DNA from 4 places in the Oerskovia paurometabola genome. Region 1 is predicted to be linked to each of the others. Evidence: predicted binding sites of a transcription regulator. Region 1 holds the regulator's gene; each other region holds the start of a gene.
What was found. Region 1 encodes Rex, which represses fermentation and respiration genes when NADH is low (regulators of the CRP and FNR family bind a similar motif). Its sites were predicted from a motif close to CTTGTGAANNNNTTCACAAG; they were not measured.
Positions count from the first base shown of each region.

Region 2: mqo (malate dehydrogenase (quinone)) is a predicted target of Rex. The motif match lies at 1,692-1,711, and genes of this name have one in related genera.
Region 3: adhE (bifunctional acetaldehyde-CoA/alcohol dehydrogenase) is a predicted target of Rex. The motif match lies at 1,334-1,353, and genes of this name have one in related genera.
Region 4: pflB (formate C-acetyltransferase) is a predicted target of Rex. The motif match lies at 1,926-1,945, and genes of this name have one in related genera.

Region 1 covers NZ_JAFBBV010000001.1:1,120,518-1,123,890, reverse strand. Annotated here, with positions in the region: gene JOD48_RS05050 (histidine phosphatase family protein) at 1-167, opposite strand, end outside; gene JOD48_RS05045 (MarR family winged helix-turn-helix transcriptional regulator) at 256-765, opposite strand; gene JOD48_RS05040 (YceI family protein) at 962-1,513, shown strand; gene JOD48_RS05035 (redox-sensing transcriptional repressor Rex) at 1,615-2,310, opposite strand; gene JOD48_RS05030 (glutaredoxin family protein) at 2,408-2,743, opposite strand; gene JOD48_RS05025 (HAD family hydrolase) at 2,850-3,373, shown strand, end outside.
Region 2 covers NZ_JAFBBV010000001.1:2,889,756-2,893,128, reverse strand. Annotated here, with positions in the region: gene JOD48_RS13115 (acyl-CoA thioesterase/BAAT N-terminal domain-containing protein) at 1-51, shown strand, start outside; gene mqo (malate dehydrogenase (quinone)) at 172-1,677, opposite strand; gene nirB (nitrite reductase large subunit NirB) at 1,917-3,373, shown strand, end outside.
Region 3 covers NZ_JAFBBV010000001.1:3,201,326-3,204,698, forward strand. Annotated here, with positions in the region: gene adhE (bifunctional acetaldehyde-CoA/alcohol dehydrogenase) at 1-1,281, opposite strand, end outside; gene JOD48_RS14445 (prolyl oligopeptidase family serine peptidase) at 1,471-3,373, shown strand, end outside.
Region 4 covers NZ_JAFBBV010000001.1:2,513,833-2,517,205, reverse strand. Annotated here, with positions in the region: gene dxs (1-deoxy-D-xylulose-5-phosphate synthase) at 1-351, shown strand, start outside; gene JOD48_RS11320 (carboxylate-amine ligase) at 464-1,606, opposite strand; gene pflB (formate C-acetyltransferase) at 2,201-3,373, shown strand, end outside.

The sequences.
Region 1 (3,373 bases):
AGCGCGGGCGCACCCTCGGCGGGCTTGCCCGACAGGTGCCCCGCGACGCGACGCGCCATGGTGTGCCCGAGCTCCGAGAGGTGGTACCCGGGGATTCGACCGTAGAGGATGCCGTCCGGGTTGAAGACTTCACCGTGACGCATGAGGTGGACCGTGGTTGCGACCATGGGGACCAGTGTCCCAAAGTTCTGCCCGCACGGTGCACGCAGGCGGCGTGCTCCCGGACACAGCGCCCGCGCGCCCGAGCCCGTGCGCCTAGCGCGGCTCGGGCTCCTCCGCGAGGCGGCAGGCCTCGGCGATCGCCGCCATGGCCTCGCCGAGGTTGCGGAGCTGCTCGGGGGTCAGGACGTCGACCATGAAGCGGCGCACCGCACGGACGTGCCCCGGCGCCGAGGCGACGAGCTCGGCGTACCCCGCGTCGGTCATGACGCAGTTCACCCCGCGACGGTCGGTCTCGCTCGCGGAGCGGCGGACGAGGCCGCGCTGCTCCATGCGGTGCACGGTGTGCGTGACGCGGGACCGGGACCGGGCGAGCCCGTCGGCCAGTGCGGACATGCGCATGGTGTGGTCGCCGGCCTCCGAGAGCCGTACGAGCAGCTCGTACTCGCCGAGCGTGAGGGCCGAGTGCTCCTCGTGGTCCCTGCCGAGAGCTTCGACGAACCGCGCCGTGCCGTCGAGGTACTGGCGCCACGAGTGCTGCTGTCCCTCGTCGAGCCAGGGTGCGTCCTGCGGCGCGTCCGCGCGCCTGTCCTGCTGAACCGTCATCTCCGCCTTCATCCGCCACGCCCCCACCGTCCGAACAACCGTCCCAGTCTCCCATCCGAGAACTGGTCCGCCCACCAGGGAATAGAGGGGTGGGGGCTTGCGTTGATGCGTTCGTATGAAGTTGAATCTTCAACTAATGGCGCGTCGGACGGCGCGCCTGACGCATACGCACCACGACTTCCACAGGAGAGCACCCATGGCCACGACCCTTCCCGCCGGACTGACCGCAGGCACCTACGCCATCGACCCCTCGCACTCGCAGGCGACCTTCACGGTCCGCCACGCAGGCATCTCCAAGGTCCGCGGCTCGCTCGCGATCGCCGAGGGCACGCTGAACATCGGCGACGACGTCGAGTCGTCCAACGTCGTCGCGGCGATCGACGCCAAGTCCGTCAACACCGGCGACGCAGGGCGCGACGGCCACCTCCAGTCGGCCGACTTCTGGGACGCCGAGAAGAACCCCACCTGGAACTTCGTCTCGACCGCCGTCGAGGCCGACGACGACGACTTCGTCATCGCGGGCGACCTGACGATCAACGGCGTGACCAAGCCGGTCAAGCTCGAGACCGAGTTCACGGGCACCGCAGTCGACGCCTACGGCAACTCGCGCGCCGGGTTCGAGGCCGAGACCGAGATCTCCCGCAAGGAGTTCGGCCTGACCTGGAACGTGGCCCTCGAGGCCGGTGGCGTGCTCGTCGGCGACAAGATCAAGATCGCGCTCGACCTCTCGGCGATCAAGCAGGCCTGAGCCTCTCGCCCCCGACCGGCCCCCGCGTCCTGACGCGGCCCGGTGTGCCAGGAGCCGGCGACCCGTGACGGGTCGCCGGCTCCTGCGCTGTCCGGACGCCCCTAGGCGCCCTCGCTCTCGGCCCCTCGGCCCTCCTCGCCCCGGCCCCGGTTCGCGAGCGCCCTGGCCTGCGCGTGGAACGCCAGGATCTGCAGCTCGCTCCCGACGTCGACCGACCGCACGATCACGTCCTCGGGAAGCTGGAGCGCGCGCGGTGCGAAGTTCAGGATCTCCCGCACCCCCGCGGCGACGACCCTCTCCGCGACGTCCTGCGCCACGTGCGCCGGGGTCGCCAGGACGACGATCGTCACGTTCTCGCGGGCGAAGACCTCCTCGAGCGCGTCGACGTGCTCGATCACGAGCCCCGCGGCCTCGGTGCCGACGACGTGCGGCGAGGCGTCCAGCAACGCCGCGACCTCGAACCCTCGCGTGCCGTAGCCCGAGTAGTTCGCGAGGGCGTGCCCCAGGGAGCCGATGCCGACGATCGCGATCCGGTGCTCGTCCTCGACCCCCAGCGCGGACGTGATGTACGTCGCGAGCGAGTCGACGACGTATCCCACCCCGCGGGTGCCGTACGACCCCAGGAAGGACAGGTCCTTGCGCAGCTGCGCGGACCCGACGCCCGCGAGCTCCGCGAGCTCGGTCGACGAGGTCGTCTCGACGCCGCGCCCCTCGAGGTCGCGCAGCGCGCGCAGGTACGCGGGGAGGCGCGCCACGGTCGCGCCAGGAATGCCGGTATCACCCAGGGTCTCTGCCACCCGAACCACCCATGCTTCGTCATGTCGTCGTCATCGTTGACGATCTCGCTGTCCTGCTGTCTCGGATCATCCCAGGCTCGGCGCCCGCGGCGGAACGTCAGCCAGTGGCGCGCCCCCGCGAGAGCGCCCGGGCGAGCCTCGCCCGGTCGACCTGCCAGAACCCCTGCTGGACGCCGTCCACGGTCACGACCGGGACGTAGTCACCGTACTGTGCCGCGAGCGCGCCCGACGGGTCGGAGTCCACGTCGACCTCGGTCCAGCCCGCCCCCTGGTCCGCGCACACGGAGCCCACCACCTCGCGGGCCTCCTCGCACAGGTGGCACCCGACGCGGCCGTAGAGCACGACGCGCACGGGCGCGCTCACGACCTGGTCTGCGTCACGTCCGGCGGCGGTCTCAGGAACCTGTCCTGCGGCGGGATCTGCGGGGCTCACGACCTCAGCCTACGCATCTCGGACACCCCCTTCCGCCGACCCCCCGGCGGCCGTGCCCGGTGAACGCCGTCGGCGAGGGTCTGCGAGCGCCGATAGAGTGGACGCCATGCCGACGTCTGCTCCTGGGTCCACCCATCCCACGGCAGCCTTCTTCGACGTCGACAACACGATCATCCGCGGCGCCAGCTCGTTCCACCTCGCCCGCGCGCTGTACCAGCGAGGCTTCTTCTCCACGCCGGACCTCGTGACGTTCGCCCTCCACCAGGCCCGCTACCTCCTCCTCGGCGAGAACAAGCGCCAGATCGACCAGGTGCGCAGCCGGGCCCTGGACCTCGTCGCGGGCCGCTCGGTCGCGGAGGTCGTCGCGATCGGCGAGGAGGTCTACGACCAGGTCCTGTCGCTGCGCATCTTCCCCGGCACCCAGAAGCTCCTCGACGAGCACATCGCGGCCGGCCACCAGGTGTGGCTCGTGTCCGCGACCCCGCTCGAGATCGGGCAGCTCATCGCCCGCCGCCTCGGCGCCACCGGTGCCCTCGGTACGGTCGCCGAGCACGAGGAGGGCCTCTACACGGGTCGGCTCGTGGGCGACATGATGCACGGACGGGCCAAGGCGGCAGGTGTGCGCGAGCT
Region 2 (3,373 bases), 1.8 Mb from region 1:
GTCGACCTCTGGAACGCCGTCGCCGACGTGCTCGCACAGGCGCGGCAGTAGGCGCCGCCCATCCGCTGGGCCGGAGGCTACGGTGCCCCGCGCGGCACGAGGGCCTCGCACAGCACGACGCCCCGGTCTCCACGAAGGAGACCGGGGCGCCGGTGCGTTGCGGGGACGGGGTCAGCGGGCGCCGACCGCCTCCTCCGAGGGCCCCGCGGAGGCGGAGAGCGAGTCGAGCTCGGTCGCCTCCCACGTGGCCTGGCCGAGGCTCGGGATCATGGCCCCGAGCGCGGGGCGCCACGTGGCGAACTGCTGCGGGAAGCAGCGCTCGAGCACGTCGATCATCGCGGGCACCGCGGTCGAGGCGCCCGGCGAGGCGCCGAGCAGGCCGGCGATCGAGCCGTCCGCGGCCGCGATGACCTCGGTGCCGAACTCGAGCACACCGCCCTTGGCGGGGTCCTTCTTGATGACCTGCACGCGCTGGCCCGCGGTGATCTTCTCCCAGTCCTTGGGGTGAGCCGTGGGCATGAAGGCCTGGAGCGCCGTGAACTTGGCCTCGGGGCTCGCGACGAGCTGACCGACCAGGTACTGCGTGAGGTCGATGTTCTTGAGGCCTGCGCCGAGCATGGACCCGATGTTGTGGGTCCGCAGCGAGGTGAAGAGGTCGAGCAGCGACCCCTTCTTGAGGTACTTGGGGCTGAACCCGGCGTAGGGGCCGAACATCAGGTACGTCTTGCCGTCGACCACGCGCGTGTCGAGGTGCGGGACGGACATGGGCGGCGAGCCGACGTCGGCCTTGCCGTACACCTTGGCCTGGTGCTGGGCGACGATCTCCGGGTTGTCGGTGCGCAGGAACTCGCCGCTGATGGGGAAGCCGCCGTAGCCCTTGGCCTCCTTGATCCCGGCCTTCTGCAGCAGCGGCAGGGCGCCGCCGCCCGCGCCGACGAACACGAAGCGGGCGTTGACGGTGCGCGGCCCCTGCTTGGCGTTCCAGGACACGTCCTTGACGGTGACGTCCCAGGTGCCGTCCTTGCGCTTCTTGAGGCGGTTGACCTCGTGCTGGAGGTTGAGCTCGACGTCGTGGGCCGTGAGGAAGTCGAAGAGCTGCGAGGTGAGCGCGCCGAAGTCGACGTCCGTGCCGCTCGTCGCACGGGTCGCGGCGACGGCCTCGTCGCCGTCCCGGTCGAGGACCAGCAGGGGTGCCCACTGCGCGATGACCGCGGGGTCGTCGGTGAACTCGAGCTCGCTGAACAGCGGGTGGGCGCTCAGCGCGGTGAAGCGGCGCTTGAGGTAGTCCACGTTGGCCGCGCCGCGCACGAACGTCATGTGCGGGGTGTGGCTGATGAAGCTCGCGGGCTCGGGCAGGTGGCCCCCGGTGAGCAGGTGGTGCCAGAACTCGCGCGACACCTCGAACTGCTCGTTGATCGTGACCGCCTTGGAGATCTCGATGGTCCCGTCGGCCTTCTCGGGGGTGTAGTTCAGCTCGCAGAGCGCAGCGTGGCCGGTGCCAGCGTTGTTCCACGGGTTGGAGGACTCCTGGGCTACCGCGTCGAGGCGCTCGAAGACCTTGATGGTCCACGTGGGCTCGAGGAGCTTCAGGAGGGCGCCGAGGGTCGCACTCATGATGCCGCCGCCGATGAGGGCTACGTCGATGGTGTTCTGACCCGTTGTCTTCTTAGTCGCCACCGCTCGATTTTACGCTTGTGAAGGAGTGCACATGCTGTGCCGTCCGTCACGGTCGTGCGTCACACTTTTTCGGGACCAAGGTCCCTGGACGTCGCGTCCTAGGTCCTCGCGACGCGCTGATCTGGTGTTTTGACCAGAAACCTCGTATCTATGCGCCAGGATGGTCACGACGGTCGCACCCGCCCCCCGCGACCCGACTCGCCCCGTCCGCGCCCGACCCTTCTCGTGAGGCCCCCCACATGAGCACTCCCACCCCCGGCCGCGTCGTGGTGGTCGGCGCCGGCATGGTCGCCCACCGGTTCGTGAGCCAGATGATCGCACGCTCTCCCGAGGGGGCGTGGCACGTGTCCGTCGTCGGGGACGAGGACCGTGCCCCGTACGACCGCGTGCACCTGTCCGAGTACTTCACGGGCCGCTCGGCGGACGACCTGACGATGGAGCCCTCGGTCTGGGACGACTCGCGCACCGAGCTGGTCACGGGCGACGCGGTCGCGGCAGTGGACCGCGAGACGCAGACCGTCACGACGAGGTCCGGGCGCGTGCTCGCCTACGACCACCTGGTCCTGGCCACGGGCTCCTGGGCCTGGACCCCGCGCACCGAGGGCACCGACCTGCCGGGCGTGTTCAGCTATCGCACCCTGGCCGACCTGGAGGGGCTGCGCGAGTACGTCGGGCTGCGCACCGCACGCCTGGGGCGTCCGCTGCACGGCGTCGTCGTCGGGGGAGGCGTGCTGGGGCTCGAGGCCGCGGCCGCGCTCCAGACCCTCGGCGCGGCCGCGACCGTCGTGGAGTTCGCCGACCGCCTCATGAGCGTCCAGCTCGACGACGCGGGCGGCGAGGCGCTGCGCGTGCTCGTGACCGACCGCGGCATCGACGTCCGTACCTCGACCGGCGCCACGGGGCTCTCGGCCGCGGGCGACGGCGCGGTGGGCGGTATGGACCTGTCGGACGGGTCGCGGATCCCCGCCGACGTCGTGATCTTCTCGACCGGCATCCGGCCCCGGGACCGCGTCGCGCGCGAGGCGGGCCTCGCGATCGGCGAGCGCGGCGGCGTCGTCGTCGGTGCGGCGTGCCACACCTCGGACCCCGCCGTGTGGGCCATCGGGGAGTGCGCGTCGTTCGAGGACCAGTGCGTGGGCCTGGTCGCACCGGGCAACGCCATGGCCGACGTCGTCGTCGACCGGCTGCTCGGCGGCAGCGCGACCTACTCCCCGGCGCCCGAGGGGACCAAGCTCAAGGGCGTCGACATCGAGGCGGCGAGCTTCGGCGACGTGTTCGGGCTGACGCCCGGCGCGCTCGAGGTCACGTTCGCCGACCCGGTCGCGCGGACCTACCGCAAGCTCGTCGTCTCGGACGACGCACGGACCCTGCTCGGCGGCGTGTTCGTGGGCGACGCGGCCCTCTACTCGTCGCTGCGCCCCCTGCTGGGGCGTTCGCTGGGCGCCGACCCGTCGGCGTTCCTCGCCCCGGAGGGCGGCGCCCCGGCGCTCGGCGGCGACCTGCCCGACGACGTCGTGGTCTGCTCGTGCGCGAACGTCACCGCCGGGACGGTCCGCGGGGCGGTGACCGAGCACGGCTGCACGAGCCTGGGCGAGGTCAAGGCGTGCACCAAGGCAGGGACCGTGTGCGGGTCGTGCGTGCCCGTGCTCACCAAGATCGTCAACACGACGCTCGAGGCGGCCGGCGTCACGGTGTC
Region 3 (3,373 bases), 2.1 Mb from region 1:
CAGCGCGTTGTAGATGTCGCCGATGCCGCCCAGCGCGGAGGGCTGGTTCCACAGGATGCGGACGGCCTTGACGCGCTGGCCGAACTCCTCCGCGATGTCCTTGTCCTCGGTGTGGATCGCGCCCGAGTGGCCCAGGCCGTCGAACTCGACCATCTGCTCGGCGAGCGAGATGCCGTGGTCGGTCGACTCGGCGCGCAGCACCGCGAGGACGGGGCTGAGCTTCTCGCGCGTCAGGGGCTCGGCGGGGCCGACCTGGCTGCACTCCGCGAGGATGATCGAGGTGTCGTCGGGGACCGAGAATCCTGCCTGCTCCGCGATCCACTGGGGGCTCTTGCCGACGATCGTGGCGTTGAGCTTGGCACCGGCGCAGTTCGCCCCGCCTGCCTCGACGCCGAAGATGAAGCGCTCGAGCATCGCCTTCTCCTCGGGGTTCGCGAGGTAGGCGTGCATGTGGGCGAACTCGGCGAGAGCCGCGTCGTAGATCTCGGCGTCGAGGATGACGGCCTGCTCCGAGGCGCACACCATGCCGTTGTCGAAGCCCTTGGACAGGACCACGTCGTTGACGGCGCGGCCGAGCTTGGCGGTCTTCTCGATGTAGGCGGGGACGTTGCCCGCACCGACGCCGAGGGCCGGCTTGCCCGCCGAGTAGGCGGCACGGACCATGGCGTTGCCGCCCGTGGCGAGGATCAGCGAGACGCCGTCGTTGTTCATGAGTGCCGACGTGGCCTCGAGCGAGGGCTGCTCGACCCACTGGATGCAGTCCTCGGGGGCGCCTTCGGCCACGGCGGCGTCCCGCACGATGCGGGCTGCGGCGACCGAGCACTTCTGGGCGCTGGGGTGGAACGCGAAGATGATGGGGTTGCGCGTCTTGAGCGCGATGAGCGACTTGAAGATCGCGGTCGAGGTCGGGTTGGTGACGGGGGTGATGCCCGCGACCACGCCGACCGGCTCGGCGATCTCGACGATGCCCGTGAGCTCGTCGCGCCCGATGACGCCGACCGTCTTGAGGTTGGCCATCGAGTTCGGCACGTGCTCGCACGCGAAGATGTTCTTGGTGGCCTTGTCCTCGAAGACGCCGCGCCCGGTCTCGGAGACCGCGAGCTGCGCGAGGCGGCCGTGCTCGTGGAGCGCCGCGACGGACGCCTTCTTCACGATGCGGTCGATGTCCTCCTGGGTGAAGGCGTCGTACTGCTTGAGCGCCTTGAGGCCACGGTCGACGAGGGCGTCGATCTCGGTGACTCCGGCGGGGGCCTTCACGGGGGCCTTGCTCGTGCTGCTCACGTTGCTCCTCCAGTGACCCGAGCGGCCGGGTCTGCGTGGTGTCTTTCCCTTGCTTGTGAATACTTTCACAAGGTACGGATAGATGCAAGTGATGTTCGATGGTGATCTCGGACGAGCCTCCCCCGCCCCCGCTCTCCCCTGGCATCTATGCATGCCCGGTCCCGCGGATCGGTCGCCTAGTGTGTTGGCATGAGTGCTGAGAACGTCGTGACCGACCCACCCACCGGACAGCCGACCACGCCGCACGACCCGTACCTGTGGCTCGAGGAGGTCGAGGGCCGCGAGGCGCTCACCTGGGTCCAGGGCCGCAACGCCGAGACCGCCGCGACGATCGAGGCCACGAGCGAGTTCGCCGCGACCGAGCAGTCGATCCGCGAGGTCCTCGACTCGGACGACAAGATCCCGGACGTCTCGAAGATCGGCGAGCACTACTACAACTTCTGGCGCGACGCGCAGCACGAGCGCGGCGTCTGGCGCCGCACGACGCTCGACTCGTACCGCACCCAGCACCCCGAGTGGGAGCTCGTGCTCGACCTCGACGCGCTGGGCGAGGCCGAGGGGCAGAGCTGGGTCTGGCACGGTGCGAGCGTCCTGCGTCCCGCCCCCGGCGGCGAGTGGCGCCACGCCCTGGTCGACCTGTCGCCCGGCGGCTCCGACGCCGACGTGACCCGCGAGTTCGACCTCGTCACCAAGCAGTTCGTCGCCCCCGAGGACGGCGGGTTCTTCCGCGAGGAGTCCAAGGGCGGGCTCGGGTGGATCGACGCCGACACGGTGTACGTCTTCACGGACTTCGGGCCGGGCTCGATGACCCCCTCGGGATACCCCCGGATCGTCAAGCGCTGGCGCCGCGGCACCCCGGTCACCGAGGCGACGGTCGTGTACGAGGGCGAGCCCGAGGACATGTACATCTTCGGCTGGCGCACCCACTCGCCCGGGTTCGAGCGCGACTTCGTCGGCCGCTCGATCGCGTTCTACGACAGCGAGACCTACATCGTCCAGGACGCGGGCACGCCCGACGAGCACCTCGTCAAGATCGACGTCCCGCGCTCGGCCGAGGTCGGCGTCAAGCGCGAGTGGATGCTCGTCGAGCTGCGCGACGACTGGACGGTCGGCGGCGCCACCTACCTCGCGGGGTCGGTGCTCGCGACCCGCTTCGAGGACTTCCTCGCCGGGGCGCGCGGCTTCACGGTCCTGTTCGAGCCCACGCCCACGACGTCGCTCGCCGGGGCCACGTGGACCGCGCACCATCTCGTGGTCAACGTCCTGGAGGACGTCAAGAACCGCCTCCACGTGCTGACGCCGCCTCCGCGCGCCGAGGACCTGTCCGCACCGTGGACCCGCAGCGAGCTGCCCGGTCTGCCGACCATCGGCACGGTCGTCGTGGGTGCGGTCGACTCCGAGGAGAGCGACGACGTCTGGCTCGTGACGACCGACTACCTCACGCCCTCGACGCTCTCGCTCCTGACGGTCGGCGCGGGCACCGAGCCCGAGGTGCTCAAGTCGAGCCCCACCTTCTTCGACGCCGCGGGCCTGGTCATCGACCAGCACTTCGCCGTGTCCGACGACGGCACGCGCGTCCCGTACTTCGTCGTCGGGCGTGAGGAGCTCGTCCGCCCGGAGGCCGCCGGTGCCGCCGCCGAGGCGGGCGCCGGCTCCGCTCCCGTGGGCGCCGCACCCACGCTGCTCTACGGCTACGGCGGCTTCGAGGTCTCGCTCACCCCTGGCTACTCGGGCGGGCTCGGACGGGCCTGGCTCGCCGACGGCGGCGTGTACGTCGTCGCGAACATCCGCGGCGGCGGCGAGTACGGCCCGTCGTGGCACCAGGCCGCCCTCAAGGCCAAGCGGCACAAGGCCTACGAGGACTTCGCGGCCGTCGCGCGCGACCTCGTCGCCCGCGGCATCACGACCCCCGAGCACCTCGGCATGGAGGGACGCTCCAACGGTGGCCTCCTCGCGGGCAACATGCTCACCCAGTACCCCGAGCTCTTCGGCGCCGTGATCGTGGGAGTCCCGCTGCTCGACATGCTGCGCTACACCCACCTGCTCGCGGGGGCGTCGTGGGCCGCCGAGTACGGCGACCCGGACGACCCCG
Region 4 (3,373 bases), 1.4 Mb from region 1:
GTCGGGTCGATGACCGGTACCGCGATGGCGGCCGGGGAGGCGCTCGCCGCCCACGGCGTGGACGTCACGGTCGCGTCCCCGACCTGGGTCCTGCCCATGCCGTCCGCCCTCGTGAAGCTCGCGGGCGAGCACGACCTCGTGGTCACGATCGAGGACGGCCTCGCCGACGGCGGCGTGGGCTCTCTCCTGGGGCAGCGGGCGGTCGAGGCCGGGATCACGGTGCCCGTGGTCCCGCTGGGCCTGCCCACGGTCTTCCTGGACCACATGTCGATCGACCAGGTCAAGGCCACGCACCGCCTCACGGCGCAGGACGTCACGCGCGACGCGCTCACGGCGCTCGCGCTGCTCTGACCTCCGCACGGCGGGGAGATCGACGAGGGGCGCGGACCGCACGGTCCGCGCCCCTCGTCGATCGCTCCGGTGCAGGCCCGACGGCGCCGCGCCCCCGAGCGGCCGTCGCGCCTCAGGCCAGCGTCGCCTCCGCGGCCCGCTCGACCACGGCGCGCAGGTCGCCCGAGCTCGCGAACCACGTGCGTTGGCGTCCGGCGCCGCCGCCGTTCGACCACAGCCGTCCGAGCAGCTCGGTCACGGCGTCGAGGTCGCCCGCGTCGACGAGGGCTTCGCGCACGTGCGCGACGAGCTGGCCCACGACGTCGTGCGCGGTCGCGGGCTTCCACGTGAGGGGCGAGACCAGGTCGCCGGAGATCCCGGAGCGCCCGGCCCGCCAGGAGGCGGTGCGCAGGAGCTCGGGGTGCAGCATGGGTGCCGAGACGCCCGCGTCGGCCTCGCGCGCCGCGGTCTCGACGAGCCCGCGCGCCAGGGCCGCGAGCAAGGTCGCGGTGTCGGCGTCGAGGCACACGTCCGCGACGCGGATCTCGACCGTGGGGTAGGACGCGGACAGCCGGGCGTCGAAGTAGATCATCGCGGTGTCGAGGATCGTGCCCGTGGCGACCAGGGCGTCGACCGTGGCGCGGTACGCCTCGGGCGTGCCGAACGACGGGGCCGGGCCCGCCGTCGGCCATCGTGACCAGACCTGGGAGCGGAAGCTCGCGTACCCGCTGTCCTCGCCCTGCCAGTACGGCGAGTTGGCGCTCAGCGCGAGGAGCGGGGCGAGCCAGGGACCGATGCGGTCGAGGACCGCGACCCCCTCGGCGTCGGACGAGACCGCGACGTGGACGTGGCAGCCGCCCGTGAGCTGTTCGCGTGCCGTGAGCCCGAACGCGGCGCGCGCCGCGAGGTAGCGGAGCTTTCCGACCGTGGTGGGGGAGACGGGGACGGGCGACGTGCCGAGGGCCACGATGCGCGCGTCGCGCTGCTCGGCGGCCTTGTTGGCCCGGATGCGCCCGTCGCGAATCTCCTGGGCGAGGTCCGACAGGTCGGCGCAGGGGTGCGTGCCGGTCTCGAGCTGCTCCTCCATGAGCTCGAGCTCGAGGTCGCCGCCGGGGGCGCCGCCGGACCGGTCCGGGCGCGAGCCGCCCGACGCCCCGAGCCCTCCCTCGGTGACCTCGGTGGTGCCGGACGATTCGATGACCTCGGTCGCGACGGCGGTGGGGATGCCGTCGGGCCCGACGAGGAGGAACTCCTCCTCGACTCCCATGGTTCGCATCGAGGCAGTCTCACACGCGCGGGGGGCTCTTCGCACGCAGTGGGGCGTCCGGCTCGTGCATAGGGGCATCGAGGCGTGTCGGACAGCTCGCCTGAGGATGCCGCTCGTCGCCGGCCCGGGCCCAGTACCGGGGGGCGACGGGCGGCATCTCGACGTGTTCTCCCGCCCGCGGCCGTGGGGACGGCTGCGTCGGTGCGCGGGCGCGCGGGCGCCCGTAGGGTGGGAATTCGAGGCGGAGCTGAGGACGGTGCGGGGGCGGGGGCGTTCCGCAAGGGACTTTGGTCCCGAGCGAGAGGTCTAAGGACTCCCACGAAAAGGTCATGTGAAGACTGTCACAAGATGGAATGATCTCGCTTAGATGCATGTTGAAGGGCGTAGAAGGGTTGGAATTCCGCCAATCTTCAGGCGTCGAGCGTCGGTTCGGCGCCGCGGCCTGTGAGCCAGGTGACAGCGTCTTTGCCACGCCGACACCCTCTGCAGGTCGTAGCCTGAAAGGGCGAAGGAGAACGGCAGGACGGCACGGATTTCCCGCGTCGACCAAGGTCTTTACCCCCGCCGCGCAGGCAGCGCGGTGTGGACGTCGAGGAGAGTGATATGACCAGCATTTCCGAGGCTCGCAGCACCACTGGCGGCCAGGACGACGCGACCGTCCCCGCATGGGCCGGCTTCACCGCAGGTCCCTGGCAGGACACGGTCGACGTGCGTGACTTCATCCAGCGCAACTACACCCCGTACGAGGGTGACGACTCCTTCCTCGCCGGGCCCACCGAGCGCACGACCGGCATCTGGGCCAAGCTCTCCGAGATGTTCCCCGCCGAGCGCGAGAAGGGCATCTACGACGTCGACCCGCACACGCCCGCCGGCATCACGGCCCACGCGCCCGGGTACATCGACAAGGACGCCGAGGTCATCGTCGGTCTCCAGACCGACGCCCCGCTCAAGCGCGCGATCATGCCCAACGGCGGATGGCGCATGGTCGAGGGCGCGCTCGAGACCTACGGCTACCCGGTCGACCAGGAGCTCAAGAAGGTCTTCAGCGAGTACCGCAAGACCCACAACCAGGGCGTCTTCGACATCTACCCGCCCAACGTCCGCGCCGCACGCAGCTCGCACATCATCACGGGCCTGCCCGACGCCTACGGCCGCGGCCGCATCATCGGTGACTACCGCCGCGTCGCGCTGTACGGCGTCGACCAGCTCGTCGCCGCCAAGAAGCTCGACAAGCTGGACCTCGACACCCAGCCGTTCAGCGAGAAGATCGTGCGCGAGCGCGAGGAGCACGCGGAGCAGATCCGCGCGCTCGGCGAGCTCAAGGCGATGGCCGCCTCCTACGGCTACGACATCTCCGGCCCGGCCACCAACGCCCGCGAGGCCGTCCAGTGGCTCTACTTCGGCTACCTCGCCGCGGTCAAGGAGCAGAACGGCGCCGCGATGTCGCTGGGCCGCACCTCGACCTTCCTCGACGTGTACCTCGAGCGCGACCTGGCGAACGGTGTCATCACCGAGGAGCAGGCGCAGGAGATCATCGACGACTTCGTGATCAAGCTGCGGATCGTGCGCTTCCTGCGCACCCCGGAGTACGACTCCCTGTTCTCGGGCGACCCGACGTGGGTCACCGAGACCATCGGCGGCATGGGCGACGACGGTCGGCCGCTCGTCACGAAGAACTCGTTCCGCTTCCTGCAGACGCTCTACAACCTGGGCCCGGCCCCCGAGCCCAACATGACCGTCTTCTGGAGCCCGCGCCTGCCGCAGGGGTTCAAGGAC